Regions from separate parts of the Paenibacillus aurantiacus genome, predicted to be linked through region 1. Evidence: riboswitches for the same ligand, from Rfam matches in the RefSeq annotation. Region 1 holds a riboswitch; each other region holds the start of a gene.
What was found. Region 1 has a riboswitch for cyclic di-AMP ahead of ACFFSY_RS15760 (TrkH family potassium uptake protein). Riboswitches for the same ligand answer to the same signal wherever they lie in the genome.
Positions count from the first base shown of each region.

Region 1 (10,122 bases):
GAGTGAGAACGTTTTACCGGTACAAGCGAGAACAAATCGACGTGCACGCCTGCTTCTGCCGCTTTTATCGTAGCCATCAGACCGGCAAGGCCGCCGCCGATGACGATTACTTTTCTTTTAGCCATTTCAATTCGCTCCTTGTCCTAAAGCCTAAACGAGATTCGCCCATGCCAGCGCTGTGGAAGCCGCTTCTTTAAACTCATCGCCGCGGAAAGCGAACAGCGACATCAGGAACATGACGCTGCAGATTACGAATACGCCCATCCAGATGTAGGAGGAGATGCGCTGCGCGCGCGGGCCGATCGTGATGCCCCAGCTTACGAGGAACGCCCACATGCCGTTGCTGAAGTGGAACGTCGCCGCGATAACGCCAATAATGTAGAGAACCAAGTAGAACGGCGAGTGCGCGACATCGTGCATCAGGCCGCCGAGCTCTTCATGCGTCACGTTGCCGACCATGACCTGATAGCGGGTTTGGTACAAATGCCAGACCACGAAAATAAACGTCAGAACGCCGGTAATGCGCTGCATCGTGAACGCCCAGTTGCGGCCGTATTGGAACCGCCCCGTATTCAGGTTGGATTGGTATGCGACGTACAGGCCGTACACGCCGTGGAACAGCAGCGGCAGCCAGATGCCGAACAACTCGAGGAAAAACACGAGCGGCAAGCCGTTCAAGAATGCGACGCTGTCCTTGAATCCTTCGGGCCCGCCCTCGTATGCCGAGAAGTTCGTCAGCATGTGTTCAACGATGAACAAGCCGAGCGGGATCACTCCGAGAAGGGAGTGAAGCTTGCGCGAGAAATAAGAGTTTCGATCATTCATAACTTTTGCGTTCTCCTTTCACGACTTTGAGCTTCTTTTTCGCTTTTTCGCTACATTTCGCCAAAAAACACCAACAATTATTGTAACTCCCGACCCTAAACAGCGTCAATTAAGACTTGACACAGTTTATTCACACTTCACATCATACTCTTTTTGCACTTATAATGGTATTGCGTATTTTTCATTAAAAGTTATAACGATATTGCATAAGACGATTGGTTTGGCGTACCGATAGGTGCGCCAGCATTCGGCTAAACGATTGGATTGCTCGCCTCGTTAGAGGCGGCAGCATTCGGCTAAGCCGATTGGTTTGGCGTACCGATAGGTGCGCCAGCATTCGGCTAAGCCGATTGGTTTTGGGCTTGGTTATGAGCACCAGCATTCGGCTAAACGATTGGCTTGCCACCTTCATTACATACCCGCTCCGCGAAAGGACGAGTTGCCTTGCTGGAAGAACTGAACATGTTTGCCGCGGTCGTCGATCAATCGAGCATGAACAAGGCGTCGGCGCTGCTCAATCTCTCGCAGCCCGCGCTGTCGCGCAAGATTGCCAAGCTCGAAGAACAGCTGGGCGTCGAGCTGTTCCGGCGGGTCGGCAAGCGGCTCGAGCTGACGCGCATCGGCCAGCTGACGTATGAATACGCGGTCGAGACACGGCAGCAGCACCTGCGCTTCCTGCAGATGGTCGCCGATTATAAGGACGTCGGGCGAAGCACCCTGACGATCGGCGCCAGCCTGACGACGCTGCAGACGACGCTGCCGGATATGATCTGGGCGCTGACGCTGCGCAATCCCGAGCTCGACATCAAAGCGATTACGGGCAAGACGCACGAGATTGTCACACTCGTTCGCGAACGCCGGGCCGATATCGGCATTGTCGCTTCCCGCATCGATGAAGCGTCCTTGGAATGCGTGCCCCTATTCGACGATCACCTGGAGCTCGTGCTGCCTCGCAACCACTTCATGGTGGAGAAAGGCAAACCCGAAATCCAAGACTTGAACGGCATGCCGATGATTCTCTTCTCCAAAGGCACCTGGTACCGCATCCTGACAGACGAGCTGTTCGATAACTATCATCTGCTGCCGGACGTCCGTATGGAGATCGACTCCTTCGAGGCGATCCTTCGTCTGCTCCATACGTGCCGCGCCTGCACCCTGCTGCCCAAATCCTACCTGCGTCCGCAGCTGCTCGCCGACAATGACCTGGTAGTCGCGTCTATCTCGGAACTAGAGGAGACGAAACGCACCACCTCGCTCATCCACGCCGGCACGGAGAGCATGACGCCGCTGCTGCGCCAATGGATCGACGAGATTTCCAAGCTGTACAAAGGCTCCTGAGGGAATTAGCGGGTAGGAACGCTTTACATCTACCTCTTCTCACGCATAAAACAAAAGGACAGCGGCACCGAGAGCCCCTGTCCTTTATTGTTTGCCAATTTCGGCGTCTAAATCCATCCCGAGCTTCTTGGCCATCCAGCCCGTCGTGCTCGCCTGCAGCAAAATCGTCAGCATGATCGCCATGAACGTGACGGACGCGATAATATCGGCATGCTTCACGCCCATGCCCGCGATCATCCCCGACAAGGCGGCCGGGATGACGCCGGTCTCGCGCACCCATACCATGAAGAGCAGCTCGCGCAGCGACCATTTGGATGCGCGATCCGGCAGCGCGGACGCGAACACCGTCGCCGGCCTGGCGATCAGCATGAGGACGATGACGGCGAGCAGGCTTTGCCACCAATAGTCGGCCAATAATGCAAAGTCCACCTGGCTGCCGAGCAGGATGAAAATAAGCATGCGCAGCAGCACCGTAATATTGTCCGTGAAATGGGACATCTCCGCTTCCTTCTCCTTCAACGACAGACCGAACTGCGCGGCGTTCCCCCAGATGAGTCCCGCCACGAACGTCGCCATGAATCCGCTGACGTGTAGGAGATCACCGATCAAATATGCGGCAAGCGCCGTCCCAACCATCGCGATGGTCGCGAAATCCCGCAAGAGACCGAAGCGCATATGCGCAACAAGGTAGACGATTAGGAACGACACGACAAGGCCGACGAGAATGCCGCCTACAGCCGTCCGAACAAAATCCCAGATGAGCGTGCCCGCGGCAAGCTCGCTGCCTGCCGTAATCGCGCCAAGCAGCGCGAACGTGACGATGGAGCCCGTCGCGTCGTTGAACGCGGACTCGCTCTCGACCGTCTCGCGCACGCGCTCGCGGATGCGCACCTGCCGGAATACAGGGATGATGGAAGCCGGATCGGTCGAGGCGATGATCGCCGCCGCGAGCAGCGCATACATCCAATCGATGTCGAACAAGAACCGTATGGCGGTCCCGACGATCGCTACCGTAATCAGCACCCCCGGCACGCTGAGCAATCCGACCGTCCAGCCGACCTGCTTCAATCCGCGCAGCCGAATGTTGCGTCCTCCGTCGAACAGAATGATCGCCGAACCGACCGACAGAATGAGCTGGTTCGTGAGCGACGCGCTCGACTCGTCGATCCAGTGCAAGCCTTGTCCAAGCAGCATGCCCGCGCCGATGAACAGCGCCACATCCGGCAGCCTAAGCTTCCCCGCGATAATGCCGGCCACCATGCCCGCTCCGATAATAATGAGCAGCAGGATTAGCAAATGGTGAATCATCTCGGTCGTATTATTCTCCACGAAAATTCACCGTCCTTACCTAACAAGTGGCTGCCGCCTTAGCGGATAATGGTATCCTCGAATTGTTCAATGCCCTCGTTCGTGCCAATGATGACCATGACATCCTTCTCGGCGAGCACTTCCGTCGCGACAGGCGCGATAATGACGCCCTGCGGCTTGTTGATCGCCACGATGCTGCAGCCGAAACGCCCGCGCGGATTCAGCTCCTGCAGCGACTTGCCGTTCAAGCATCTAGGGACCGTCAGTTCGGCAATCGTATAGTCTTTGGACAGCTCGATGTAGTCGAGCAAATTCGGCGAGACGAGCTGATGCGCGACGCGAATGCCCATGTCCCGCTCCGGATAGACGACGCGGTCAACGCCGATCTTCTCCAGCACGCGGCCGTGCAGCTCGGTCATCGCCTTCGCCACCACCTTCTTGACGCCCATGTCCTTAAGCAGGATGGTCGTCAGGATGCTTGCCTGGATATCGTCGCCGATCGCCACGACGCCGCAGTCGAAGTTGCGGACGCCGATCGAGCGAAGTACGTCTTCGTCTGTCGCTTCCGCCACCACGGCATGCGTCAGCACTTGGCTCAAATCCTGCACCGCTTCCTCGTCCTTATCGACGCCGAGCACCTCGTAGCCAAGCTCGACCAGCTCCTTCGCCAAACTCGAGCCGAACCGTCCCAGACCAATGATGACAAACTGACTTTTCTTCATTTCATGGTTTCCCCTAACCTATCGTAATTTTCCCTTCCGGGTATCTGTACAACTCTTTCTCTGCACGCGGCCCGACCGCGTAAGCTAACGTAAGCGGTCCGAGACGGCCGGCGAACATCGTCAGGCTGATTAGAATTTTGCCGATCAGCGTCAGCTCCGGCGTGACGCCGAGCGACAGCCCGACGGTGCCGAACGCGGAGGTCGTCTCGAACAATATTTTCAGGAACGCCTGGTCTTCCGTCGTCGACAGCACCATCGTCACCGCGATGACAAGCGCCAGCGACAGCACCGTAATCGTCAGCGCCTTGAGCACGCGCTCGCGGGCCAGCCTCATATTGAAGAGGACGATGTCTTCTTTGCCTCGGATCATCGCGATGACGGCAACGATGAGCGTCGTGAACGTCGTCGTCTTGATCCCGCCGCCCGTGGAGCCGGGCGACGCACCGATGAACATGAGCAGCACGATGAAAAATTGCGTAGCCTGGCGGAGCCCCACCAAGTCGACTGTATTCGGACCCGCCGTACGCGGCGCGACGGATTGGAACAATGCCGCCCAAATCTTGCCATCCCAGCTCAGCGCGCCAAGCGTCTTCTGGTTCGTGAATTCGAAGATAAAGATGACGATCGCGCCGATGGCGAGCAAGGCGCCTGTCATAGACAGCACGACTTTGCTATGAAGGGACAGCCGTTTGCGCTCTCTATACTCGATAACATCCGACATGACGATAAATCCGATACCGCCCAAAATAATGAGCATCATCGCCGTGAAGTTGACGATCGGGTCGTTCACATAACCCGTTAGACTGACGAATGGCGTGCCGAACTGCCCGAACAAGTCGAATCCAGCATTGTTGAACATCGAGATCCCGTGCCAGACGCCGAAGTAAATCGCTTTGCCCACCGGCATGTCGAACGACCAGCGAATCGCGAACAACGTCGCCCCGGCAAGCTCGATCGCCAGCGAATAGAAGATGACCTTGCGGATCAGCCGCACGATGCCTTCCATGCTGCTTTGGTTCATCGCTTCCTGCAGAATGAGCCGTTCCTTGAGCGAAATCCGCTTCCGCAGCACGATCGCGAACAGCGTCGCCATCGTCATAAACCCGAGGCCTCCGACCTGAATGAGCGCCACGATAAGGATTTGCCCGGCGATGGACCAGTGGCTGCCCGTGTCGACCGTTACGAGACCGGTCACGCATGTCGCCGAGGTGGCCGTGAACACCGCGTCGATGAACGGCGTATACGAACCGTCCCGCGAGGCGAAGGGCAGCGTCAGCAAAAACCCGCCCAGCAGAATAATGAGCGCGAACCCGGTAACGAGAATCCGCGGCGGCGACCATTTGGAGACTCGGAAAAACTCGACCATAATCGGCACCTTGCCTTTCGATATCACGCATATATACCCGTTTTTGGGCACAAAAAAAAGCACTGGATCCCCAATGCTTGCGCCGACGAGTCCCGTTTCCACACAGCCTACGAGGTTAGCTGACGGATTCGGGCCTGGAAAGGCGGCCCTATTCGCGCTTTATGGATCCAATCGATCCTTGCGCGAAATTCACCCCGTGCCATCCGCATGCAGACCGCGATTGCGTGCATTGTCAGATAGCGATATGGTTCCCCCGTTTTCATGCGAAATTCGGCTGTAATCTTCAATTGCTACTCATTATAAGTCCGCCTGACAAAAACACCAAGCGCCGTACGCGCAGAAAAAGAACCGAAATGAGGCAAAATACGTATACGCGGACAAGAAATCCATTCCGCTGTGCCATTATCGGCCAATTATCTCCCGCGCAGCCCATTTTTAATGTATTAACTGACAATTCCGCGCTTACTTATGATAGGGTACAAGTAGGTGACAATCGGAAAATATTCTCATGCAGGAAAGGCGGGTTGCTCTCATTGAATCGAATCGAGGTTAAACCGAACTGGAAGCTCTACAGCTGGCTGGCAGCCGCAAGCGTGATCCTGTATGTGCTGGTCCAGGTACTGCCGGCCACCGCGGGCGCTTTCTTCGGCACGGGAGCCGAGCAAGTCATCGCCAAATCGGAAGCCGAGCGGCGCGCGGCCGCGTTCCTTACGGAGCAGTTCGGCGATACGCCGCAATCCGTTCACGCGTTCCATCAGTCCGACAAGCTGCTCTACGGCTATCTCGCGAAAGAAAAGCTATCGGAAGATTATGCGGACCGATATGACCGCGAGTTCCCGACGGACACTTATCAAGTGACTTCCACCCTGCCCGGGGGGAACGGCGAGGAACTCTACGTCTATGTACATATGGAGAATGGCAGCGTGGTCGGCTGGCACAAACCGCATGCAACAGAAGCGGAGCTGCCCGAACCGGAGCAGCGCATCGCGGCCGCAGTCGATTTCGCCGCATCACGGGGCTTCGATCGGGATTCGGTTAAAGCGCAGAAGCAGCTGACTCGGGAAGGCGACGTTCGTCTGGACGTCATCGGCAAGGCGATCGGCGAGGCGAAGCTGTCCCTCTTAATCGGCACGGAGCTGCAAGGCGGACGCGTCATCGTCACCCGTTACGCCCCTGCCTTCGAAGTTCCTGCGGACTATGAAGCTTACGTGGACGAACAGGACTCGCTCGCTTCCTCGTTGTCGCTGTTTGGCAGTACGCTCATGTCGCTCGTCTTGTTCATTCTGGCCGTCATCTATGCCGCGCTCTATCGGAAGCACACCTCGTTCGCCCGGGGCTGGCTGCTTGCCGCGATTTTCCTCGGATTCTATCTGATCAACAACTTCAACATGATCGATGGGCTGGCAGCCAGCTTCGGGGAGATGGAGAACGCTCGCACCGTCGCGCTGGTCGGCATGATCGTCCAAAGCTTCATTACCGTCGTCATGGCCGCCGCGGTCTACTTCTCGCTCGTGGGCGGAGACGGCTTATGGCGCTCCATGGGATGGCAGCTGTGGCCGAGGAGCAGCGAGAAGGGCTATGGCGAACACATCTGGAACAGCATGAAGCTCGGCTATATGCTTGCGTTTATCCTGCTTGCCGTACAGACGGTCATCCTGCTCATTCTGGAAAATGCGACCGACGCCTGGTCGACGACCGACGTCATGCAGTCGCCCTACAACTTCGCCGCGCCTTGGCTATTCCCGCTGCTGGCCTGGTGCGCCGCCATCTCCGAAGAAGCCGTCTTCCGCTTCTTCGCGATCGGCCTGCTGAAGAAGTGGCTCCGCAGCACGTTCGTCGCGGCGCTCATTCCGACGGTCATCTGGGCGCTCGGACACGTCACGTACGCGATCTATCCCTCGACGACAAGACTCATCGAGCTGACGATTCTCGGACTGCTGTTCAGTTATTTCTTCCTTCGCTTCGGTCTGGCCGCGGTCATCTTCGCGCACGCGATCTTCGACTCGATCATGATGGCCATCTCGCTAATGTTCCTGGGTCAGCCGGTCAATATCGTCCTGGGCATCGTCTACATCGTGCTCCCGGTCGGAATTGCCGCCGCCTTGCGCAGGCTGGATAAGCGAAAAGGGAGGAAACCGCCCTTCACGGTTCCTCCCTCAACGCTTCAATAATTTGGGCGGCGAGCTTCTCGCCGATCGACAGAGGCCGGAAATCTTCGATTCCGGCTTCTTTGATTTTCTTAATCGAGCCGAAGTGCTTGAGCAGCGCCTTGCGCCGCTTCTCCCCGATGCCCGGGATCGCGTCCAGCCTGGAGGCGATCATCGACTTGGCGCGCTGCTCGCGGTGGAACGAGATCGCGAAGCGGTGCACCTCGTCTTGGATGCGCTGCAGCAGGTAAAATTCCTGGCTGTCGCGCGCCATCGGCACGATCTGAGGCGGATCGCCCGTCATCAGTTGGGCGGTCTTATGCTTATCGTCCTTGACGATGCCGCACACCGGGACCGCCAAGCCGAGTTCATGCTCCAGAATCTCCAGCGCCGCGGAGATCTGTCCCCGTCCGCCGTCGACGACGATCAAATCGGGCAGCGGCAGCCCTTCCTTCAGCACCCGTTCATAACGTCTGCGGATGACCTCGCGCATCGTCTCGTAATCGTCCGGCCCTTCTACCGTCTTGACCTTGTACTTCCGGTATTCGTTCTTATCCGGTTTCCCGTCGATGAAGACGACCATCGCCGATACCGGATTCGTGCCTTGAATGTTGGAGTTATCGAACGCTTCGATGCGCCGGACATGCGGCAGGCCGAGCGCCTCGGCGAGCCCTTCGGCCGCCTTGCTCGTGCGCTCCTCGTCGCGTTCGATGAGCTTGAATTTCTCGTCCAGCCCGACCTTCGCGTTGTTCATCGCCATCCGGACGACGTCTCGCTTCTTGCCCCGCTGCGGCATGAACACCTTGACCTTCAGCCACTTCTGCAGCGCTCCACGGATTTCGTCCCCCGGGCTGCCAGCCGGCGCCTCGTCGTCTTCTTCCGCATCCGATGCGATCGCTATATTATCAGGGCTCGACTCAGCTTCGCCGGGCTCCGCCGCCACCGCCGCTTCAACCTCGGCCACCTCGCCTGCTTGCGCACCGTCCCCGCTTCCCGTTTCCGACATCTCGGGTGAGGCCGGCAGCAGAATCTCTCTGGGCAGCGCCGGATTCTCGCTGTAATACTGGGTGACGAACGTCATGAAATCATCGTACGCCTCGCCGTAATAGGGGAACATCGAGACACGGCGCTCGATGAGCTTGCCGCCGCGCATGTACATGATCTGCACGCACATCCAGCCCTTGTCGACCGCGAAGCCGAACACGTCGCGGTCCATCGCGTCGTTGAGCGTAATCTTCTGCTTCTCCATAATCGCGTCGATCGCCATAATCTGATCGCGGAATTCCTTGGCCCGCTCGAACTCGAGCGATTCGGCGGCCGCTTCCATTTTGCCCTGCAGCATGCGGCGCACCTCGTCGTGCCCGCCGTTGAGGAATTTGGCGATCTCCTGCGTCATCGTCTCGTACGTCCCCGGCTCGACGTCGAACTCGCACGGCGCGACGCACTGGCCGAGGTGGTAATACAAGCATACTTTGTCCGGCAGCGTGCCGCACTTGCGCAGCGGATAGAGCCGTTCAAGCAGCTTCATCGTCTGCTGAGCGGCGTACGCGTTCGGGTACGGGCCGAAATATTTGCCTTTGTCCTTGATCACCCGCCGCGTTACCTCCAGCTTCGGGTGCTTCTCGCTCGTGATTTTGATATACGGGAACGTCTTGTCGTCCTTGAGCAGCACGTTGTACCGCGGATGGTACTGCTTGATCAGGTTGCACTCCAGAATGAGCGCTTCCATGTTGCTTGAGGTAACGATATATTCGAAATCGCGAATTTCCGAGACGAGGCGCTGCGTCTTGCCGTTATGACTGCCGTTAAAATAAGACCGGACGCGGTTCTTCAGCACCTTCGCCTTGCCGACGTAAATAATGGTGCCGTCCGCGTTCTTCATCAGGTAACAGCCCGGTTGATCGGGCAGCAGCGCCAGCTTGCTGCGGATATGCTCCTCCGCCTGCTTGCGGGTCGGCTGCTTCTGGCTTACGGTTCCATCGTGATGCTCCATCTGGTCTCCCCCTCCCGGAACGGATGACTTCTCTCCTGCACAACCATCGTTAGTTATTGTACCATACCGAACGGTTGTTTGCGCCTTGGGGACGTCTGTCTTACCCGGTAAAGTTTCGTATTTTGGCCGAGAATAATTGGCAGGATCGGCTTTACTTTTAATTTGAATGTTGGGTATACTAGGGAAAGCAATCTTTGCGCGAGGAGGAAGTTAGCAATGGAGAACGTAAGAGATCCGCGCGAGCATTACAATGAAGAACCGCGCAACGACCTGTTCGACCTCATGTTCGGCTTCGGCGGCTTCTTGGGCCTGCTGACGCTTATCTTTGCGGTCATGGTCATCATCAAGTTTGTCATCTCCTAATCGCGCGATTAGGACAAGGCTCCCGGCGCTTAAGACGCTCGGCGGGCCTTTTTTAATGCA
Region 1 covers NZ_JBHMDO010000025.1:24,528-34,649, reverse strand. The annotation lists gene sdhA (succinate dehydrogenase flavoprotein subunit) at 1-125, opposite strand, end outside; gene ACFFSY_RS15780 (succinate dehydrogenase cytochrome b558 subunit) at 151-825, opposite strand; gene ACFFSY_RS15775 (LysR family transcriptional regulator) at 1,270-2,163, shown strand; gene ACFFSY_RS15770 (cation:proton antiporter) at 2,248-3,492, opposite strand; gene ACFFSY_RS15765 (potassium channel family protein) at 3,531-4,193, opposite strand; gene ACFFSY_RS15760 (TrkH family potassium uptake protein) at 4,207-5,559, opposite strand; cyclic di-AMP (ydaO/yuaA leader) riboswitch at 5,649-5,845, opposite strand; gene ACFFSY_RS15755 (CPBP family intramembrane glutamic endopeptidase) at 6,093-7,730, shown strand; gene uvrC (excinuclease ABC subunit UvrC) at 7,702-9,699, opposite strand; gene ACFFSY_RS15745 (YqzM family protein) at 9,916-10,062, shown strand.

Region 2 (10,122 bases), on a different contig from region 1:
TGTCAGCCGGTCGGGCAACGGCATGATCGTCGGCTTACTCCCCTAATAAGCGGATTGGAAATACTACATAAGAGGCGGCGTTCGTGAGGGCTCCGCTTTTTTTGTATGCCGGCAACGTTTAAATCCCGGCAGGAAGGGGGACAATAAATTGACAACAAGAGGTGTAACACGCTATGCTATTTTACATAAAAATCTTGAAAATAGGCGGTCTGAACAATGGCATTCAACCCGAAAATCACGGACATGCAAGTGTCGGATATCAATGACAAAACGAAACTGTACCAGTACGTTGTGACCCTTCATGACAAGTCGAAATATCGGTTGTTCCTTAGCAAAAACCCGGAGTGGAATCTGCAAGCGGCCAACCGTCTGCTGAATATCCCGTGCCCGATGTGCCGCAAGGATTACTATTGCAAGTGCATGGATAAGCACCTCGACAAGCTCGAGGCCGAATTCCTGTCCCAAATTGAGAAACAAGCGTAAGCTTTCGTCCCAATGAGAAGCCGCGCCCGCCGAGCAGCATGCTGCCAGGCGGGCGCGGCTTTTTGTTCGGCTCGCTATCCGCGGTAATAGATATAGACCTTCTTCGTCTCGCCGTCCCAATAGGCGTTTCCGCCGAGCAAGTTCGCCGCCGTGCGCACGGGGACGTATGTCGTCGAATCGATCACGGAGAAGTTGTCGACGGCGGTCGCGCCGAATTGCGGCTGCTTCTCGACGTTATCCCAACTGACCGGATTGCCTGTCGCCGCTCCGATCTGGCGAAGCGGGGCGAATACGTGGCCCTCGATGGTGCGTCCGTATCCGGCGAGTTTGTCGTTGATGACGATTTTGATCGTATCTGGCTTCGTCGTATCGACGTCTTCTACTTCAGTGTGCGTACCGGTGTATTGATCGAAAAAAGCGCGTTCCATGACGTTCAAGTCGACATTGCCGCTTATGCCGTCCGTCTGTCCGCTCTGCGAATATTGAAAGACGGCCCAACGTCCCCAGGTGCCATTGTCCATCGGCTTGTTCACGCCGTAGTGGGCGACCCAGAGCGGATATTCGGCCAGCTCCTTGCCGAGATAGGATCTCGCGAAGCTCGCGCCGGAGTAGATCATGACGGGATGTCCGGTCTGCTTGCGCACGTCCTCCAGCCAAGCGTCGACCCAGTCGGTGAGCGCCGCCGCGCCGATGGAGGACGCCGCGCCCTCTACGTCGAGCACGTGGGGGAAATCGGCGTCGTAGCCGCTGATCGTGCCGACGAAGTGCGCCGCTTCGGCGCCTGGGGTGTTGCGCTCCGGATGCGCGTAGTGATAAAACCCGATCTTCACGTCCGCCGCCTTGGCGCCTGTGACGTTGCGTTCGAAACGAGGGTCGGTCGAGCTGTTGCCCTCCGAGGCTTTGATGAAGGCGAATAACTTGCCAGCCGCTTTGACCCGGCTCCAATTTACGTCGCCCTGATACCTGCTCACGTCAATGCCATTGACATTGCTGTCGCTTCTCGCCTGCATATCGCCATCCTCCCTTATTATGATCAGTCTATGCGGCTTGTCGCGCCTCCGACACGGCTAGGCTGCCCGGGTGGCGAGGATTTATGGACGGATTTCACTCCTGCATGCACTTGGCCTATAATAAGTATTTGTAAACGTGCCGGCTCGTACCGGACCTTATACATAAATTGGCCTGGGGGTTCTTATCATTATGCTGTGGTGGGTGTATTTGATTTTGGCGGCAGCGGGGTTTGAAGGCTTGGCGATGCTCGTATCGCGTGAGAAATTGATGCGTTTCGACTTGGCGGTCATCGATTTCATCCAAGGTATGGAATCGCCGGGACTGACGTCGTTCGCCAAGACGTTGACGACGATCGGCTCGAGCAAAGTCGTCATTCCGCTTGTGCTCGGGACGGCGGCAATGCTCTTCGTCGTGCTGAAGCATCGGAAAGAATTATATTTGCTGATCGGCGGCATGTTCGGCTCGACGCTGCTGAACGAAGGGCTCAAGCGGCTCTACGAGCGCGCCCGGCCGGACATTCATCGGATCATTGAGGAGACGGGCTACAGCTTCCCAAGCGGGCATTCGATGGCGGCCTTCACGTTCTACGGGCTGCTGACGTATTTGCTATGGCGCCATATGCCGTCGAAGCGGTGGCGCGGCGTACTCATCGCGTTCAGCGTTTGCATGATCGGCTGCATCGGCATTTCCCGCATCTACCTGGGCGTGCATTATCCGTCCGACGTGCTCGGCGGGTATTGGGTGAGCGCTTGCTGGCTGGCCATGTGCGTCAAGCTATTCCGCCGTCTGGCGCATGTGCGTAAGTAGCGGAGCGGTGACCTGCATATAGCCGTAGCACACCCGGCTTCCAGCGATGAAAGCGAGTGTGCCTGATTTAACTTATGGGAGCAGACGCTTGGATTATGACCGCTTAGATTAGGACGGTCTATTTTTATGGAGGTGCGGATTGGGAACCGGGCGGTGCGTCCGGGACGACGAGCGGTTATGGAGAGGTGGAAGTTTGATTATTCGTTTGACAATTCAGACAGATCGAGGTAAACTTATCGTACGCTTAATTCCCGTGACGCCAAGGAACGGGAAGCGGGGGAACCAATTTCGGCCCCGAACGCGCTTCGCTTGCTTCGCGCAGGAGAGGATGCGGCGGCCGGAACGCTTGCAGGTCTATGTGCCTGTTGGCAGGGGCGAGTCGTTACGCCGGTAACGTAGGGAACCATCTATCCCGAGTCCGTCAGCTAACCTCGTCAGCAGAAGATGGGTCCCGTGATCAGCACCAACTTCGCTCACATTCAGGAGACCCGAATTGACGGGTCTTTTTGTTGTTTCATGAAGACCCGGTTGTAGTCCGCAAGCTTGCCGCTCGTTACACGGGGGCTTATGGGCGCATGCGCTGGTCTTTTTTTCATGAAGAGGCCCTTATCCGTTATCGATTAACTAATACAGGAGAAGGAGGTTTCTGCCATGCCAAGCCAGGACCCAATGAATCCAGCCGTCATGCGGGCGTCGACTGCCCCTGCCGGTGGCCAGCCGCGGATAGACGATGTTCTGCTCCGCTTTCCGGAGGAAGCGGATTATTATTCGAACCTTATTGATTGGAACGATCCGGATGATCCGCTTCGTCTGCTGCACGAGCCGGCGAACCGGCTGGACGGACGCGCCGGGGCAATCCCGCCGCACGACGACATGCGGGATACCGTGCCGGGCTGCCAGCATGCGTATGGTTCGAGCGCGCTGCTGAACATCGCGCCGGAGTGGCTGACCGACTCAGCCAATCTCGAGCCGGGACTTGCGTACATCGCCAGTCATCCGGAGATCAACCACGTGCTGCTCAGCGGATTCGACAGCTTCGGTCTCTCTCTGCAGCAGCTGACGATTCTGCTTGGCCGGCTTCGCGCGATCAGCCACGTGCAGATTATTCGGTTGACAACGGAACTTCCGGTTCGTCAGCCGCGTCGAATATACGAGAACGAAGCGCTGCTGGAGCTGCTGCGCGCGTATTCGACGCCCGAGCGGCGGATCTACGTCACGGTGCATATTACGCATCCTCGCGAATTGACCGCGGAAGCCAAGACGAGCTTGGAGTCGCTGCAGCAAGCGGGTGTCATCGTCGTGAACCGGACGCTGTTGATGCGCGGCATCAACGACGATGCCGTTGTGATGGGCGAGCTGCTCGACAAGCTCGTCTGGGCCGGCGTGGCGCCGTATTATTTGACCATGGCGGATCCGAACGGCGTGCACGAGACGCATGCGCTGCCGCTGGTCCGCGCTTATGAATTGGTCGAGGAAGCGAAGGCGCTCACGAGCGGGCTCGGCAAACGGGTACGCTTGTCGATGAATCATGCGTCCGGCATCGTTGAAGTGCTGGCCGTGGAGGACGGCCGCGCGTATTTGAAGCTGTACCGGGCGGGCGATGCGCGGCAGGGGCGTTTTCTCGTGCGGGATTGCGGACCGGAGTTGACTTGGTTCGACGAGCTGCATGAAGCCGAAGCGGCGGACGCCGCCGCGGCCGAATCTGCTGCAGGCGCAGTCCTGGACGCGGGCGGGGATATCTGGACAGAGCCCGTGCCGGATTTGCGCATCGAGTGGAAACCAGGCGAACGCAGCGAGGAGATCGTCTCGATCAACATGATGCCGATCGGGGATTGACGCGCAAGTGATCGCATAATGGCAAGGAAGAGGAAGAGGACAACCGGCAGGCCGAAGCGGCAGCCGGTTGTTTGGCGTTCGGAGGTACGGATGTAGGATGGCGAGAGGCTGATCGCGCATCGGTGAGCGTGCCAGCAGGCGTACACATTCGGTGGATTGGAGCGCGATAGTAATCTGTAGCGCATTATCGGAGAGGAGACGTCCCTCCGAAAAACCAGTGTGGATTCATGCGCGATAGCGATCCACAGCTCATTAACGGAGGCGAATCCCGCCGAAGAGGTCGCGATAGCTCGGTATCGGGGGAGCCTAATGCATGCCAAATAGGCCCGGAACAGACTTGCTGCTTCCGGGCCTTGCTCTATCGTGAGGCGTTAGTGCGAAGCTGCATATTCGGCTTCTTCCGCCGCCGGATCCATGCGTTCCTTGCTCATGATCCACGCGCAGACGAAGGCGAGCGCGGCCGGGATGATGCCAATCGCGAACGTGAACGTGATCGAGGACGAAAGGCCATCCGTGATTTTGTCCAGCACATCGCCCGGAATGTTCTGGCGGACGGCCGGGTTCAACAGCGCATGCGGATCGCTGAAGTCGAGCCCTTCCGGCACGGTTTGGTTGCTGCCGGCGAAGGAGTCGGTCAGCTTACGCGTCAGTGCGTGGCTCTGCAGAATGCCGAAGATCGTAATCCCGAGCGTCATGCCGAGCGAACGCAGGAAGTTGAGCGTCGAGCTCGCGGCTCCCCGCTGTTTGGCGGAGAAGGAGTGGATGGCGGCGTTGCTCAGCACGGAGAACGACGCGCCGATGCCAAGACCGACCAATATCATATAGGCCGTCACGGTGACACGGGATGAATCCGGCGACAGCGTCGTCAGCAGGGCAAGGCCCACGACGAGAATAAGCAGCGTCGGGATCATGATCGAGCGATACGGCAGCTTGGTGAGCAGGAAGCCGCCGCCCGTGGCGGTGACGACGGACCCGAGCATCATCGGCAGGAGCACGAGGCCGGAATTCGTTGCGCTGCCGCCCAGCACGCCCTGGATGAAGATCGGGATGTATACCGAAGCGGTGATGAACGCTGCGCCGCTCAGCATCGCGATCAGGTTGCTCGAAGCGTACAGGCGGTTGCGGAACATGCTGAATGAGATGATCGGCTCTGCTGCGCGCGATTCGATGAATAGGAATAAGGCGCCGAAGACCGCGAAGCCTGCGAACAAGCCGAGGATTTGGCCGGAGCCCCATGCGTATTCTTTGCCGCCGAGTTCCAGCGCGAAGATGAGACAGACGATCGCACAGATGAGCGTGAACGCGCCGGACCAGTCGATCGGCTGCTTGCTGTGCTCGTGCGATTCCTTATAGAAGAACGCGATCATCGCGAAGGAGAGCAGGCCAAGCGGGAGGTTGATATAGAAGATCCATTCCCAGCCGATGTAATCGGTAATGTACGCGCCCAGCAGCGGGCCAAAAATACTCGACATGCCGAAGACGGCGCCGAACAAGCCGCCAAGCTTGCCGCGGTCTTGCGGAGGGACGGCGTCGAACATGATCGTGAACGTAATCGGGACGAGAGCGCCTCCGCCGATGCCTTGAATGACGCGATAGAGCGATAGCTCGACGATCGAGTCCGCGGTGCCGCACAGGATTGAGCCGAGCATGAAGACGATGATGCCGAAGACGAAGAAGCGTTTGCGCCCGTACATATCGGACAGCTTGCCGAAGATCGGCATGCCGGCCATCTCGGCGACCATGTAGGCCGAGGTCACCCAGACGAATTTGTCCAAGCCGCCCATCTCGCCGATGATCGTGCCCATGGAGGTCGCGACGATCGTGTTGTCCATCGATGCCATCAAGATGGCAAGGAGGAGGCCTGCGATGACGATGCCGGGGGATTTAGGTTTTGTGTTCATGTGGTTATTATTTCCTTTCTCGCTTGGATTGGTCCAAGTGTGTCGGCCGATGCGTTTTCCATATTTGACCTTCACATATGATACCTTGGAGCCGCGTAATTTAAAACAGTTCTTTTTCGGTTAATTTCAGTATAGCCATCTATTCCTGACAACAGTTTGTCAGGGTTCGAAGGGCCAGTCTCTTTTTTCTCCTGCGTCATTGTCCATTCCCGCTTGGACGAGAGCCACGGCGGGCGGGTATACTAATGAGAGAAGGATCATCCAAGTGTGGAAAAAGGGGGTAAACGCATGATCCACAAAGAGCTCGATTGGAGAGCGGCGGACGGCACCCGCATGTACGGCTGCGAGTGGACGCCTGAGCTGGGTGCGTCCGTCAAAGGCGTCGTCGCTCTCGTGCACGGTATGGGCGAGCATACGGGGCGTTATGAGCATGTGGCAGGCATGCTCGCGGCTGACGGGTGGGCGGTGCTCGCGTTCGATCAGCGGGGACACGGGCGAACGGAAGGCAAGCGCGGCCATACCCCCGCCTACGAGGCGCTGCTCGAAGGGGTGGATTGGCTGCTCAAGCAGGCGGCCGAGCGCTATCCGGCGCTGCCGCGCTTTTTGTTTGGACACAGTATGGGCGGCAACGTGGCTATCAACTATCTGCTGCGCCGACAACCGCCGCTGGCCGGAGCGATCATTACGGGACCGTGGCTGAAGCTCGCCTTCCAGCCGCCGAAGCTATCGGTCGTCGTCGGCCGGATCGTAGAGAAGGTGTATCCGGGCTTCTCGAATGCGCGCCCGCTGGCCGTGCAGAACTTAACGACCGATCCGGAGATGGCGAGGCGTTATATCGAAGATCCGCTCGGGCACGGGAACATTACGGCGGCGTTCTTCTTCGGCGTGCAGCGGGCGGGGCTTTGGGCGCTTGAGCACGCGTCCGAGCTGACCGTGCCGATGCTGCTCATGCACGGCGGGGACGACAAGGTGACTTCGCTGCCTGCCAGCCAGCAGTTCGCCGAACGCGCGGGCGAGCTATGCGAGTTCATGGCCTGGCCGGGCTTTAAGCACGAGCTGCACAACGAGCGCGGTCGCGGCGAAGTGTTCGGTAGCATGCTGCTTTGGCTGAACGCGCGGCTGATCGCTTCTGCGTCCGAATAGGTTAACGCGGGAGGCTTTTCGAAGCGTGCCCGGACGGACATCGGTTGTTCACATTGCGCTGGTACACTGGTAGCAGACGAACTTGCGACCGGGAGGGGGAGAGCGATGGCGCCGTGGACGACCGAATTCGAGGATGCCGTAACGCCGCATTTCACGCATCTGCGGACATACTGCCGCTATTTGACGGCGAATGCATGGGAGGCCGAGGATTTGTTTCAGGACGTCATGCTGCGCGCGTACCAGCATTACCGCAAAGTCGGCGAGTTCCGCCATCCGCGTTCGCTGCTGTACAAAATCGCCCGCAACCTGACGATCGACGCCCACCGCAGACGGCGCGGCGTTCATGTCCCGGTAGATGAAGCGATGCAGCATCCAAGCCACGATCCGAACTACGCGACCATGCGGGGGATAATGGAGTGGATGGCCGAAACGCTGACCGAGCGGGAGGTCGAAATGCTCATGCTGGCCGAGGTGCTCGGTTATTCCTATCAGGATATCGCGCAGCGGCTCGGCTGCACGGTCCCCGCGGTCAAAATGGTGCTGCACCGCTCCAAGTCCTCCCTGCGCCAACGGACTGCCGCATCGTACGAAACCGGCTTTAAACCAGAGCGCACGGGTGCCTTGCGCCAAGCGAGCGAACGCGCGCGCTCCGTGGATCGTTGGACGGATGCGTTAATGCGGCTTGGATAGGAACCGGCGCCAACCCCGGACGAAGCGCCGGGGCGCTTGCCCGGAGAGTTTGGCTTCATCTGCAGTCTAACGACTGGTGGTCTTCGCCCGCGCACTACTTCTGGTACTACTCTGCGTGCACTACGCTACATGCACTACGCTACATGCACTACTCTACATGTTTTTCCCTTCATTACAGTGCTCTTCAAGACTCCTCGAACACTCAACTTCGCTTCGCTTTTGCCTTCCGAACAGACTCTAATTTGCCCAAGACCGCCGCTGCACTCGGAATAACGGCTGCCGGGGATGCGTCTTCCCCCAGCATCCTCACGCCTCTATAATCCGCCAGTCCAGAACCAGGCTTGATTATCCATGCTGTGCTCATGCAGCATTCGCAATAATTTACAGATAATTGGTAAATAATCGTATGAGGGAAGGCGAAAGCGACCATAATGGTGGAAAATAATGTAATACGAAAGAGGTAACCGAGGAATGATTCACATCGGCGTCGTCGCGGCGCTGCTCGCGATCAATTGGCGGCAAGCCGCATTCGCGAAATGGAGGCACTATCACGCCACGATTCTGTACATAATCGTCTGCGATTTGACTTACAGTTACTTCTGCGCGGAATATCCGCTATGGGTGTATGAGCTGCACAAGCCGTTAGGGAGCCGTTACGCCACGGAGCTCCTGTACACGCTGCTGTTTCTTCCGTTAACGGCACTGCTGTACTTGGCCCACTTTCCTTGGGAAAGCACATGGGCGGCGAAAGGGCGCTATATGTTGGGATGGATCACGGTATACGTGGCATGGGAGTGGCTGTTCCTGACGCTAAAGGGGATTTCGCACGAGAACGGTTGGAACATGCCGTGGTCGATTCTCTTCTATTGCGAAATGTTCCCGATGCTGGCGCTGCACAGCAAGCGCCCGAGGATGGCGTACGCGCTGAGCGTTGTCTGCGCGGGGGTATGGCTGGTGCTATTCCGGGTGCCGATTCAATGACCGCCTCACGGATGGGGGGATGCTATCCGGCTTCGCCCCGGCGAGAAGCAGATAGGCCGCGCAGCGCCCGGATATCGCGCAGGACGCGCGATATGGCGACGAGCATGGCGCTAACGGCCGCCAGGTCGATCGCGATCAACAGCCCAAGCCGAGCGAAGAAGCTGAGTTCCGGACCGTCCTCGGATGCGCGCATACTCAAATCGCCGGGAGCGGGCGTCCACTCTGAAGCGGCGGATGCAGCGCGAACATGCAGCGCCGGACCGCCGGGCGCGCCGGCCGTTCGCTGCGTACCGGCGAACCAGCGGTCTGCGGAAGCCAGGGCTGCCGCGCCGGAGGCGAATAGTACCAGCGAGAGGATGAGGTGAAGCGTGATCCTGACGCGTCGCATGAGAGCCATTGGCGGGCGTCCTCCTTTCCATCGTTCCGGCATCATGCCATTGCTTCCCACTATACCGCGGCAAGCTGAAGCCTTCCTAAAGCGAAGCTGAAAATTTTCTTAAAAAGAACCATCCGCTGCCATTCCCGCATCTGTTATCGCTCCACATCTGATCCCCGCTGGATAACACTAGATCTAGTGTCGACCTGTTGATAAATGCAGCCTCTATGTTCGGCCGCGCTGTGTGCGCATCCTCTTATTCGACAATCGTCCACACGCCATCCACATCCCGTCCACAACCGTTCCACATCCCGTCCACAGACTGTCCACAAGGGCAAAAAAAATTCCCGAAAACCCGAAATCCGGGCAGGAATTCGAGAAGTGGCGCAGTGAAAAGGCTTACCGCCGATTGCTACGAAACGGCGCTTTTTTTGTCGAAAAATTTTTCGAATCTAGCAAAGTGGCGCGGTTGCTGGGATGTTGAGTATCATTGCGAGAATCAGAGGGGGAGAACGATTGACAAACACTATATATTGATATAGATTTAGTTTCGGCCGACTACATATGGTTGAAGTCGAGGCAGACTGTGTATAGCATACTTACGAACGAGTTTCGTAGTATCTGTGTATAAGGAGAGAAAATGGCCATGTTAATCGCTTATGATTCGCGTACAGGGAACGTACGAAGATTTGTCGAAAAGGTCCAGGCCCGCTCGGTTCAGATCGATGAAACGATGACGGTGGAAGAGCCTTTCGTGCTGATCACCTATACGACCGGGTTCGGGCAAGTGCCTGACCGGGTGCAAGCTTTCCTGCGCAGGAATCATGAGCGATTGAAGGGCGTTTGCGCAAGCGGGAACCGGAATTGGGGAGAAGGGTTCGCCAAGAGCGCGGA
Region 2 covers NZ_JBHMDO010000015.1:40,520-50,641, reverse strand. The annotation lists gene ACFFSY_RS07095 (GDYXXLXY domain-containing protein) at 1-46, shown strand, start outside; gene ACFFSY_RS07090 (hypothetical protein) at 217-483, shown strand; gene ACFFSY_RS07085 (GH25 family lysozyme) at 558-1,493, opposite strand; gene ACFFSY_RS07080 (phosphatase PAP2 family protein) at 1,684-2,301, shown strand; cyclic di-AMP (ydaO/yuaA leader) riboswitch at 2,533-2,754, shown strand; gene ACFFSY_RS07075 (KamA family radical SAM protein) at 2,953-4,137, shown strand; gene ACFFSY_RS07070 (MDR family MFS transporter) at 4,509-6,038, opposite strand; gene ACFFSY_RS07065 (alpha/beta hydrolase) at 6,327-7,181, shown strand; gene ACFFSY_RS07060 (RNA polymerase sigma factor) at 7,287-7,871, shown strand; gene ACFFSY_RS07055 (CBO0543 family protein) at 8,343-8,852, shown strand; gene ACFFSY_RS07050 (hypothetical protein) at 8,875-9,249, opposite strand; gene nrdI (class Ib ribonucleoside-diphosphate reductase assembly flavoprotein NrdI) at 9,875-10,122, shown strand, end outside.
Region 2: it holds a riboswitch for cyclic di-AMP, as region 1 does, so the genes downstream of both, ACFFSY_RS07075 (KamA family radical SAM protein) here and ACFFSY_RS15760 (TrkH family potassium uptake protein) in region 1, are expected to answer to the same signal.

Region 3 (10,122 bases), on a different contig from region 1:
GGCGAGGATGATCAGTGGTGGCTGCCGCTTTCGTTAGCCGAGCATGTGGATCGTTATGAAGCGGAATGCGGCGATCGGAAAGAAGCGATGAAAAAAGCGGCGGCGGATCGAGGATTGTCAAAACGCGATGTCTATAATGAATTGATGCGCAAATAGCCGAATAAAAAAAAGGGCCTTCCTAGTCGGTTCAGACCAGGAAGGCAGTAAGGAGTTATAAAAAGGTTAGAATTAACAAGTTGGTATAAAACTATTATAACCGATAAAATCCGATTTGTCTCTTATTTTGTAACGGGAGCCGGCATTTCGGACAAACAAGAGTGGCAAATGATTTTGCCCTTGAAGTAAGTCACGTTCTCCGCATTGCCGCAGAAGATGCAAGCAGGCTCGTATTTTTTAAGCATGATACGCTCGCCGTCTACATAAATTTCAAGCGCGTCTTTCTCTCCGATGCCGAGTGTGCGGCGGAGCTCAATTGGGATAACTACACGCCCGAGCTCATCAACTTTCCGTACGATTCCAGTCGATTTCATCATGATGGTCCGTGCTCCTCTCAATAGTACATATATTCGTCATTATTCGACAAAATTCTATCATTTCTTTTCTCTATAGTACCAACGTTTCCCATAATAGTCAACCTCGAAAACCCTGTTAAATTTGGGTAATTATCGATGGATCGGCAGTAGATCGGGGTTTTGTACTATATATATCGTACAATATTATGTCGGGTTTTGGAAACTAGCCCACGACACTTTTCGACAAATATATTCTGATTGTGTCGAATTATTGTCGAATGAAGGAATGATAGCTGAATACTGTCAGTCGATTCCTCGCATTTGAAAGTCATGAAAGGTATTATTAGGTAAGACGGAGAACGAAGATAGGAGGGTGAGGCTTATGGATAACCGGTTACAGCCATTAGCGGAGGAGAAGGTCTTTAAAGATCCTGTACATAAATACATCTACGTGCAGGACCGCACGATCTGGAACTTGATCAATACGAAAGAGTTCCAACGGCTTCGGCGCATTCGTCAGCTGGGCACCTCGTATTTGACGTTCCATGGTGCGGAACATAGCCGTTTCTCCCATTCGCTGGGCGTGTACGAAATTACGCGCAAAATCATATCGCAATTCGAACGCGGCGGGTACGAGGACTGGCCGAGGGAAGAGAAACTGGTGACCTTATGTGCGGCACTGCTGCACGATGTCGGACACGGGCCATTCTCCCATTCCATCGAGGAAGTGTTCGATACCCATCACGAGGATTGGACATGTCGCATATTATTAGAAGATACCGAAATCAACCGCGTCCTGCGAGAGGTCGATCCCTCCTTCCCAGAGCAGGTTGCGGCGGTCATACGCAAAACTTACGAGAAGCCGATCGTCATCAGTCTCGTATCCAGCCAGATGGATGCCGACCGGATGGACTACTTGCTGCGGGACGCTTATTTCACAGGTGTTAACTACGGTACATTCGATCTGGAACGCATCTTGCGCGTGCTTCGGCCTCATAAGGGACGCATCGTCGTCAAAGAGAGCGGGATGCACGCCGTCGAGGATTATTTGATGTCCAGGTATCAGATGTATTGGCAAATTTATTTCCATCCGGTCACCCGCAGTTCGGAAATTATACTGCGACAAATCTTGCGTCGAGCCAAAGAGCTCCATATGAATGGTTATGCATTCGGGTGGATGATTGAACCGATTCGCAGGCTCATTAGCGGCACGATCGACGTGGAGAGCTACCTGGCGCTTGATGAGGCTACGATGCAGACGGCCTTTACGATCTGGCAGTCGGAGCAGGACGCGCTGCTAGCCGACTTATGCCGCCGATTCATGGACCGCAAGCTGTATAAGTATGTAACGATGGATGATGCGGACGAGTCGCTGTGGGCTTCCATACGGGAGCAGTTTACCGCCATCGGGTTGAACCCGGATTACCATTTGGAAGTCGATTTTCCGTTTGATTTGGCGTATGCTGTCTACCGATCGGGGACGCGAGACGCGAAGAAAAACGACAAACCGCCGATTCTTGTACTGGATCGCGACGGCGATGTTTCGGAAATTTCGAAGAAATCCGATATTATCCGCTCGATTACCGGCACCCACAGAGGGAAATACCATTTGTATTACCCATACGAGCCGCTGCTTGAATCGGCGGGCAAGCTGAGTCCCGATCTTCGCAAGCTGTTTGAACTGGAGTAGAGAGGAGTTTCACCCTTCATGTTAATCGACACGCACACCCATCTGGATTCCCATAAATTCGACGACGACCGCGCGGAAGTCATCGAACGGGCACGAGCCGCCGGCGTCGAAATCTTGGTCAATATCGGATTTAACCGAGAGACGATCCCGACGACCATGGCGCTCGCCGAACAGTACGAATTCATCTACGCGGCGGTAGGGTGGCACCCGACCGACAGCCTCGATTATGGACCCTCCGACCTCGATTGGATCGCCTCGCTGTGCGATCATCCGAAAGTGGTCGCGATCGGCGAAATCGGGCTCGATTACTACTGGGATACCTCTCCGAAGGATGTGCAGAAGCGGGTCTTCCGGGAGCAGATCGAGCTCGCTAAGACCAAGCGCAAGCCGATTGTTATCCATAATCGGGATGCACACGAGGATGTTGTTAGGATTTTGAAAGAAAGCGATGCTAAGGAAGTCGGTGGCATCATGCACTGCTTCTCCGGCAGCTGGGAGACGGCCAAGCAGTGCTTGGATATGAACTTCTATATTTCGTTCGGCGGACCGGTTACGTTCAAGAATGCGCGGGTGCCCAAAGAGGTGCTCGCGAAGGTTCCGCTTGACCGTCTTCTGATCGAAACCGATGCTCCATATCTGGCACCGCACCCTCATCGAGGAAAGCGAAATGAGTCTGCTTTCGTCCATCTTGTAGCAGAAACCGCTGCGGAAATTACAGGGAAAACTATGGAAGAAATCGCGGAAATCACAAGCGAAAACGCCAGGAAATGTTTTTCCATCGGACGAAAATAGCCCAAAACGAGAGGAATTTGAATGATTCGGGTGAAAAAACTTGTTTTGGTTGGATAAATTGCGGTTTTTTCGAGAGTTTTTCCTTTAAATTCGGTAAAATCGTCCTTTATCTCATCTTTACAATCTGGAGCAAAAGACGGTATCATTCATCTCAGGGCTTTCAAGATGTATTCCTTTTCCAATAACGCTTAGTCTCCAAAATGGAGAGCGGGGGAACCAAATGAGGACTTGCGCCGCGGGTAGTACGCGGGGTGCGCAGGTCGCGTTGAATTCTTCTAGGGGTGAATTTCTGCTGCGCGCTTGAACAGCGCTGCGAGCCGAATAGGGCGACTCTCTCGCCCGAATCCGACAGCTAACCTCGCAAGCGTCATAAGAGAGATCAACTCGTGCATCCATTCCATGCTACCCGTGTCCCACAGGAAGCCACGAAACAGATCTTCTGTCGTCGGCTTCTTTTTATTTTGAATATTGCGAATTGTGGCGACATAGTGTGATTCATGGAGGAGGTTTGAGGGAGTAATTGGAAGAAGCGGGCTTTGTGCACGCTAAATCTAATAGTCGACGCGTCTAAATCTATTTCATGCGTAACAGGGCGGCGGGGCTATGTAAGGAGGACCGAAGAAGTGGGCATAATCCAAGTTAAGGACACCCATGGGAAACGATCATCCAGCATGTCTTTCGCATTGCGATGGAAGCATGAGAACGTGCGTTTAATTGTCCTAAGCGCTATGATCTCAATCGCTATGACTTTCATGTTTCTGGTGTTGTTGTACGGAACGGCTGACAAGCGCGTCTCCGTAGTGTTGAATGGACAAGAAAACATTGTGGAAACCAAACAATGGGTCCTGCAACGCCTACTGGATGAACAAGCCATTACGGTGGGGCCGTATGATAAGGTGTCGCTGCCTTTGAATGCGGGCGTAAAAGATGGTGATCGGGTGGTCATCGAACAAGCGGTTCCCCTGACCGTGAAGGCTGACGGCAATGTAAGAACGGTGTACACGACAGAAAGAACGGTACAGGCAGCGATCGATCAAGCTCACATATCGATTCGCAGTGAAGACAAAGTGCTGCCGTCGAAAGACGCGGCCATCGAGCCGAACATGACCGTGACGGTCGTCCGGATCGATAAGCATCTGGTTCAAAGCGAGTATGAAGTGCCATTCACTACTGTTACCAAGGCCGATCCGACACTGCTTGAAGGCAAGAAGAAAACCATTCAAACAGGTAAGTCCGGCGTTGTCGTGAAGAAATACGAGAAGGTGTTCGCGGACGGCAAGCTTGTCTCGCATACTTTCGTCTCAAAGTCGACCCAAAGCGATACGGTGAACCAAGTCGTGGCGGTCGGCACGAAGAAACCGGTGGCGCAAGCGGTCACGCTGACCAAGGGCGGGGTGTCGTTCAAAGCGAAGAAGACGCTGAAGAATGTGACGCTCACCGCATATTCGGCAGATCTGGCGTCGACGGGTAAAACCAAATCCCATCCAGGGTATGGGATTACGAGATCCGGCTCCCGCGTCACGGAGGGCCGTACGATCGCGGTTGACCCGAAGGTCATTCCGATCGGCTGGTGGGTGTACATCGAAGGCATCGGATTCCGCCGCGCGGAAGATACCGGCAGTGCCATCAAAGGCAATAAGATCGACGTGTATTACGACAGCGAAGCCTATGCGGAGAAGTTCGGCCGCAAGAAGGGCTACACCGTGTACGTGCTGGGTCCCAAAAAGCCCGAGGCGATCTAGCGCGCCGCAGGTGGTCGTAGTTACAATTTATCGTCAAACCGAAGCAATTATGCCATGATAAGAAGAGGCCTCGCCTCTTCTTTTTGTACGTTTGTCCGGAAGGGATGTAAGGGTAGTCCATGATCAAAGAAATCATCGTCGTCGAAGGCAAGGACGACACCGTCGCGATCAAACGAGCGGTCGAGGCCGAGACCATCGAGACCGGAGGATCTGCCATCGGGGAAGCGGTGTTGAAGCGGGTGGCGCTTGCCCATGAACGCCGGGGCGTCATCATATTCACCGATCCGGACCATGCGGGTGAGCGCATCCGCAAAATCGTCGCGCAGCGCGTACCCGGCTGCAAGCATGCCTTCCTGCCGCAAGAGGAGGCGCTGTATAAGGGCGACATCGGCGTGGAGAACGCGAAGCCGGAGGCCATTCGCCGCGCGCTTGCGAGCATCCGAACGGAAGCGATCAAAGGACAAGCAGGCGACCCGCAAATTACGTGGGACGATCTGATGCGGGCGGGCCTACTCGTGCATCCGGCCGCGGCGGACCGCAGGCTGCGCATGGGAAATTTGCTCGGCATCGGCTACGCGAACGGTAAGCAGTTTTTCAAGCGCTGCACGATGTTCCGCATCACGCGGGAGGAATTCGACCAGGCGATGGCGCAGATGGATCAAGAAACCGGAGGAAGCGGCCAATGACAATCAACATCGAGGTAGCGACACCGAAGCGGACGAAGGATATTATCCAGAAGTACGGCTTCTCGTTCAAGAAGAGTCTAGGACAGAACTTCCTGATCGATCAAAATATTTTGCGCAAGATCGTCTCCGCCGCCGGCCTCGACAAGACCAAGGGGGCGCTGGAGATTGGCCCCGGCATCGGCGCGCTTACCCAGCATCTCGCCAGCGAAGCGGCTCGTGTGACAGCCATTGAGATTGACGATCGCTTAATCCCGATCCTGGGCGATATTTTCGCGGATACGGATAACGTGCATATCGAGCATGGCGACGTGTTGAAGCTGAACTTGAGCGAGCTCATGGCACGGCAGTTCGAAGGGCTGAGCGGCGTCAGCGTCGTGGCCAATTTGCCGTATTACGTGACCACGCCGATTCTCATGAAGCTGCTCGAGGAGAAGCTGCCGCTCGAGAACATCGTCGTTATGATCCAGAAGGAAGTGGCTGAGCGGATGGCGGCCAAGCCGGGCGGTAAGGAGTATGGGAGCCTCAGCGTCGCCGTACAGTATTACTGCGAAGCAGAGCTTGTCTGCATCGTGCCGCATACGGTCTTCATCCCGCAGCCGAACGTCGACTCCGCGGTGATTAAGTTAGCCGTGCGCAAGCAACCGCCGGTACAGGTAGAGGACGAGGGACATTTCTTCCGCACCGTTCAGGCCTGCTTCGCGCAGCGCCGCAAGACGCTAGCCAACAACCTGACCGCCTACGTGGGCAAAGCCAACCGGGAGCAGCTCGGCCCGATTCTCGCCTCTATCGGCATCGATCCGTCCCGCCGGGGCGAGACGCTCTCGCTGGAGGAGTTCGCCGCGCTCAGCCGGGCGTTGATCGCCGCGGGGTTTTAGGGAGCTCCAGAGTTAGCTGCAAGGTAACCGTGCCGAACAGGCACGGTTTTTTGGCGTTTCAAGACGCAAGAGAGCGGCGACTTCCGGAAGTCGACTAAGGCCAGCCGAAAGGGAGGAGGGCAGCGCCCTTGGAGCCCCTGGCGGAGGGGGAATGCTGTCAGGTTAAGGAAAAACGACCGATGAAGCCATAATGTCTTAGGATGGCCTTCAAGACCCACTGAAGCTTTGTCCGACAGGACAAAGGCGTGCCCGCTCGAAGCAACCCGCCGCTCACGAGCCATAGTGGCTGCACGAAGAAGGGAGTCCAGAGGGCGAAGTCCTATGGTTCCCCTCAGCTGAGGGGGAAGGGCAATGCTGTTAGGTTAAGGAAAAACGCCGGTTGAAGCACCAACGGCCTATAGTCGACAGACTTAGGCTTTCGAACTAACATCAAAACCAACTGAAGCCTTGTCCGCGAGGACAAAAGCGTGCCACGTTCGAACCCACCCGCCACCCGCGAACAAACGTGTCAGCACGAAAAAGGGAGTCCAGAGGGCGAAGTCCTCTGGTTCCCCTCGGCGGAGGGGGAAGGGGCGAGGGGCAACAAAAGCGGGGTCAAAGGGGCGGAGCCCTTCTTAACCTGACAGCATCGGGGGGAAGGGGGAGGGGGCAACAAAAGTGGGGTCAAAGGGGCGGAGCCCCTTTTAACCTAACAGCATTGCGGCGGAGGGGGTGGGGGGAGGGAAGCAGGGCAGCCGCCCTCGAAATAGGCCTATGGCAGGGGCACCAAACGCCCCCCCTTCCCATACGATAGACGAAGAGGTGATTTGCCCATGAAGCAAGGGGACCTGGTCGTCCGCAAATCGTATGGCGGGGACGTCCTATTTCGCATTGCATCGCTACACCATCAGTCGGCTATGCTAAAAGGAACGGACTATCGGCTGCTGGCCGACTCGCCTATGGACGACTTGGCGATTGTGCCTAATCCGGAGTATAGCGGCGCGGCCAGGATGGCGCGCGTGAAGGAATACGAGTCGCTTCAGCGGATGCAGGAGCAGCGGGAGCAGCAGGCGATGAAAGGGGATGTAGGGCAGCGACTGGCGCTGACGGAGACGAAGCATCCGTTCTTCGAAATGCCAGGCAAGGTGCTGCATCTGGACGGGGATGCGAACTATTTAAAGAAGAGTATGCAGTTGTACGCCCAAATGAGGGTGCCGGCGCACGGCGTTTATGTGCACGAGTCGCAAATGGCGGAGACGGTCAGGAGCCTGCTGCCGCAGTTACACCCGGATATTGTCGTCATCACCGGCCATGACGGGGTGCTGAAGAACCGGATGACGAACGATTTGTACAGTTTGGCCAGTTACAAAAATTCGCAGAATTTCGTCAATGCTGTCCGGATTGCCCGGGACTACGAGAAAAGCCGCGATGGGCTAATCGTCGTAGCAGGGGCCTGCCAGTCCCATTTCGAGGCGCTGCTGTACGCAGGCGCGAATTTTGCGAGTTCGCCGGGTCGCGTGCTCATTCACGCGCTGGATCCGGTGTATATTGCGATCAAATCGGCCTTTACGCCGATTAAAGAGACGATCAACCTGCCAGACGTCATTCAAGGGACTATCAGCGGCTTCGACGGCGTAGGAGGAATCGAGACGGTTGGCAAATACCGGGTGGGCCTGCCAAAGCCCAAAACGCTGACGGGCGTGAAGCCAACTGTTTAATATACCGCAACTTTAGTCAAATATGCATGAACCCGAAAAACTCTACAAAAAATTTATTGACAGATTATTTTGTTCGCTGTTATAATATAAATTTTTGACAAACCACCTCAGTCGCGCTATAATGGACAAGGAAAGAGGTGGTAGTGGACAATGGCAAAAAATGCGCTGTTGGAAATCAAACGCAGTCTGGAAGCCCATGTGGGCGCCAAGATTCGGCTTCGAGCTAACGGTGGTCGGCGAAAGACCATCGAACGTACCGGTGTGTTGGAAGAGATCTACCCTTCTGTATTCATTGTGAAACTGGACCAGGAGGCGCACGCGTTCAAGCGGGTGTCCTACAGCTATGCGGATATTTTGACCGAGTCGGTCGAGGTAACCGTGGATAGCGACGACGGCCAGATTCGCATAACCTATTTGCAATAAACGTTCCCTTCCACATAGCACGACAAGCAAGAACGCGATTGCTTCGCGCGGCTTGAACAACGCGATTAATCCTTTAGGGGATGTCCGGGGCTCAAGCGGCGCGAAGCAGCTCGCGTTCTTTTTGTGCTGGATAAAAACGGCGGGAGGCCGGCGCATAGGCGAACGCGAGGAGCACACACTAGAGCGTAAAGAGGCATAGAGGAGGACAAGGCAAATGAGTCGCAGACGCAGAAGCACAATGAGCGAGCAATTAAAATACGAGCTGGCGAAAGATCTGGGCTTTTACGAGACCGTCCAAAAAGAAGGTTGGGGCGGCATACGCGCGAAGGACGCAGGCAACATGGTGAAGAGGGCCATCCAGCTGGCCGAACAGGCAGCCGCCAAGCAATATGAAGACACCAAAGCGGCGGAACGGGCCGACGCGGTAGCACGCCGTTATACGCAGCAGCAACAACAGCAACGGCAAACGACCGACTACGCGGTGCAGTCTTCGAGCCAGGGAGCTCCGGGGCGCGAGCAGCCTGTATATGCGGCAAGCGCCGTACCAGCAAGCAATCTTGGCGCACCGGTGCACGCGACGACCATGCCTGCCTACGCGGGATCGACATTCTCGAGCGGAGCGACGGTAGGCGGCTACGCGCAGCCGGCCAACCCGAACCCCCAACGGCCGCAAGCGTATACGCAGCAGAGCCCGTATATAGCCCGCTCTCAACGCGCACAGGAAGATGCGCAGGCTGGCTTTATCCCGTTCGGGGCTATGCCGCGTCAAGGCGCAGACCAAAGCGCATATCGCAATTAATGGACCGAATACCCGCCACCATAAGCTAAGATGCCTCAGACCCGCAGGATGAAGCCGCGTGCAGCTCGATTCGAGGGGCTGCCCGCAAGAAGCGGGAGCGGTGTCTTAGCTTTTCTTTTGCCCTTTTGTTAAAATAGGGATAAATGGTGTTTCGCGCGATATTGGCGCGGAGTGAAATGGGAATGAGCGGGTGACGACGAATGAAAATTTATGAGAAAGCTCCGGCAAAAATCAATCTAATGCTCGACGTGCTGCGCAAGCGCGAGGACGGCTTCCATGAGGTCGAGATGGTAATGACCATGGTTGATCTCGCCGATCGCCTGACCATGGAGGAGATGCCCAGAGACAGCATCGTGATTTCCAGCCAGGCCGGTTATATTCCGCTGGACGAGAAGAATCTAGCCTTCCAGGCTGCGCAGCTGATCAAGGAGCGCTACGACGTGCGCAAGGGCGTGTACATTCACCTGGACAAGAATATCCCGGTGGCCGCAGGCCTGGCGGGCGGAAGCAGCGACGCGGCGGCGACGCTGCGCGGGCTTAACCGACTGTGGGGACTGGGCATCTCCACGGAGGAATTATGCGAGCTCGGAGCCGAGCTGGGTTCGGACGTGCCGTTCTGCGTAACGGGCGGTACGGCGCTGGCTACGGGACGGGGCGAGAAGCTGGAGCGAATCGCGAACCCGCCGCAATGCTGGGTCGTGTTGGCTAAGCCGCCGATTAACGTCTCGACGGCCGATGTATACGGGCGGCTGCGGGCAGCCGAGCTGAAAGAGCATCCGTCGGCCGCGGATATGCTGGATGCCATTGAACGAGGTTCGTTCACGGACATTTGCGACCGGCTTGGCAACGTGCTGGAGAACGTGACGCTCGGTCTGTATCCGGAAGTGCTGCAGGTGAAGGAAAGCA
Region 3 covers NZ_JBHMDO010000001.1:53,192-63,313, reverse strand. The annotation lists gene rsmI (16S rRNA (cytidine(1402)-2'-O)-methyltransferase) at 1-156, shown strand, start outside; gene ACFFSY_RS00290 (AbrB/MazE/SpoVT family DNA-binding domain-containing protein) at 279-530, opposite strand; gene ACFFSY_RS00285 (HD domain-containing protein) at 895-2,202, shown strand; gene ACFFSY_RS00280 (TatD family hydrolase) at 2,221-2,994, shown strand; cyclic di-AMP (ydaO/yuaA leader) riboswitch at 3,170-3,377, shown strand; gene ACFFSY_RS00275 (resuscitation-promoting factor) at 3,618-4,736, shown strand; gene rnmV (ribonuclease M5) at 4,856-5,422, shown strand; gene rsmA (16S rRNA (adenine(1518)-N(6)/adenine(1519)-N(6))-dimethyltransferase RsmA) at 5,419-6,297, shown strand; gene yabG (sporulation peptidase YabG) at 7,110-7,994, shown strand; gene veg (biofilm formation stimulator Veg) at 8,145-8,417, shown strand; partial or broken gene ACFFSY_RS00250 (small, acid-soluble spore protein, alpha/beta type) at 8,632-8,805, shown strand; gene ispE (4-(cytidine 5'-diphospho)-2-C-methyl-D-erythritol kinase) at 9,417-10,122, shown strand, end outside.
Region 3: it holds a riboswitch for cyclic di-AMP, as region 1 does, so the genes downstream of both, ACFFSY_RS00275 (resuscitation-promoting factor) here and ACFFSY_RS15760 (TrkH family potassium uptake protein) in region 1, are expected to answer to the same signal.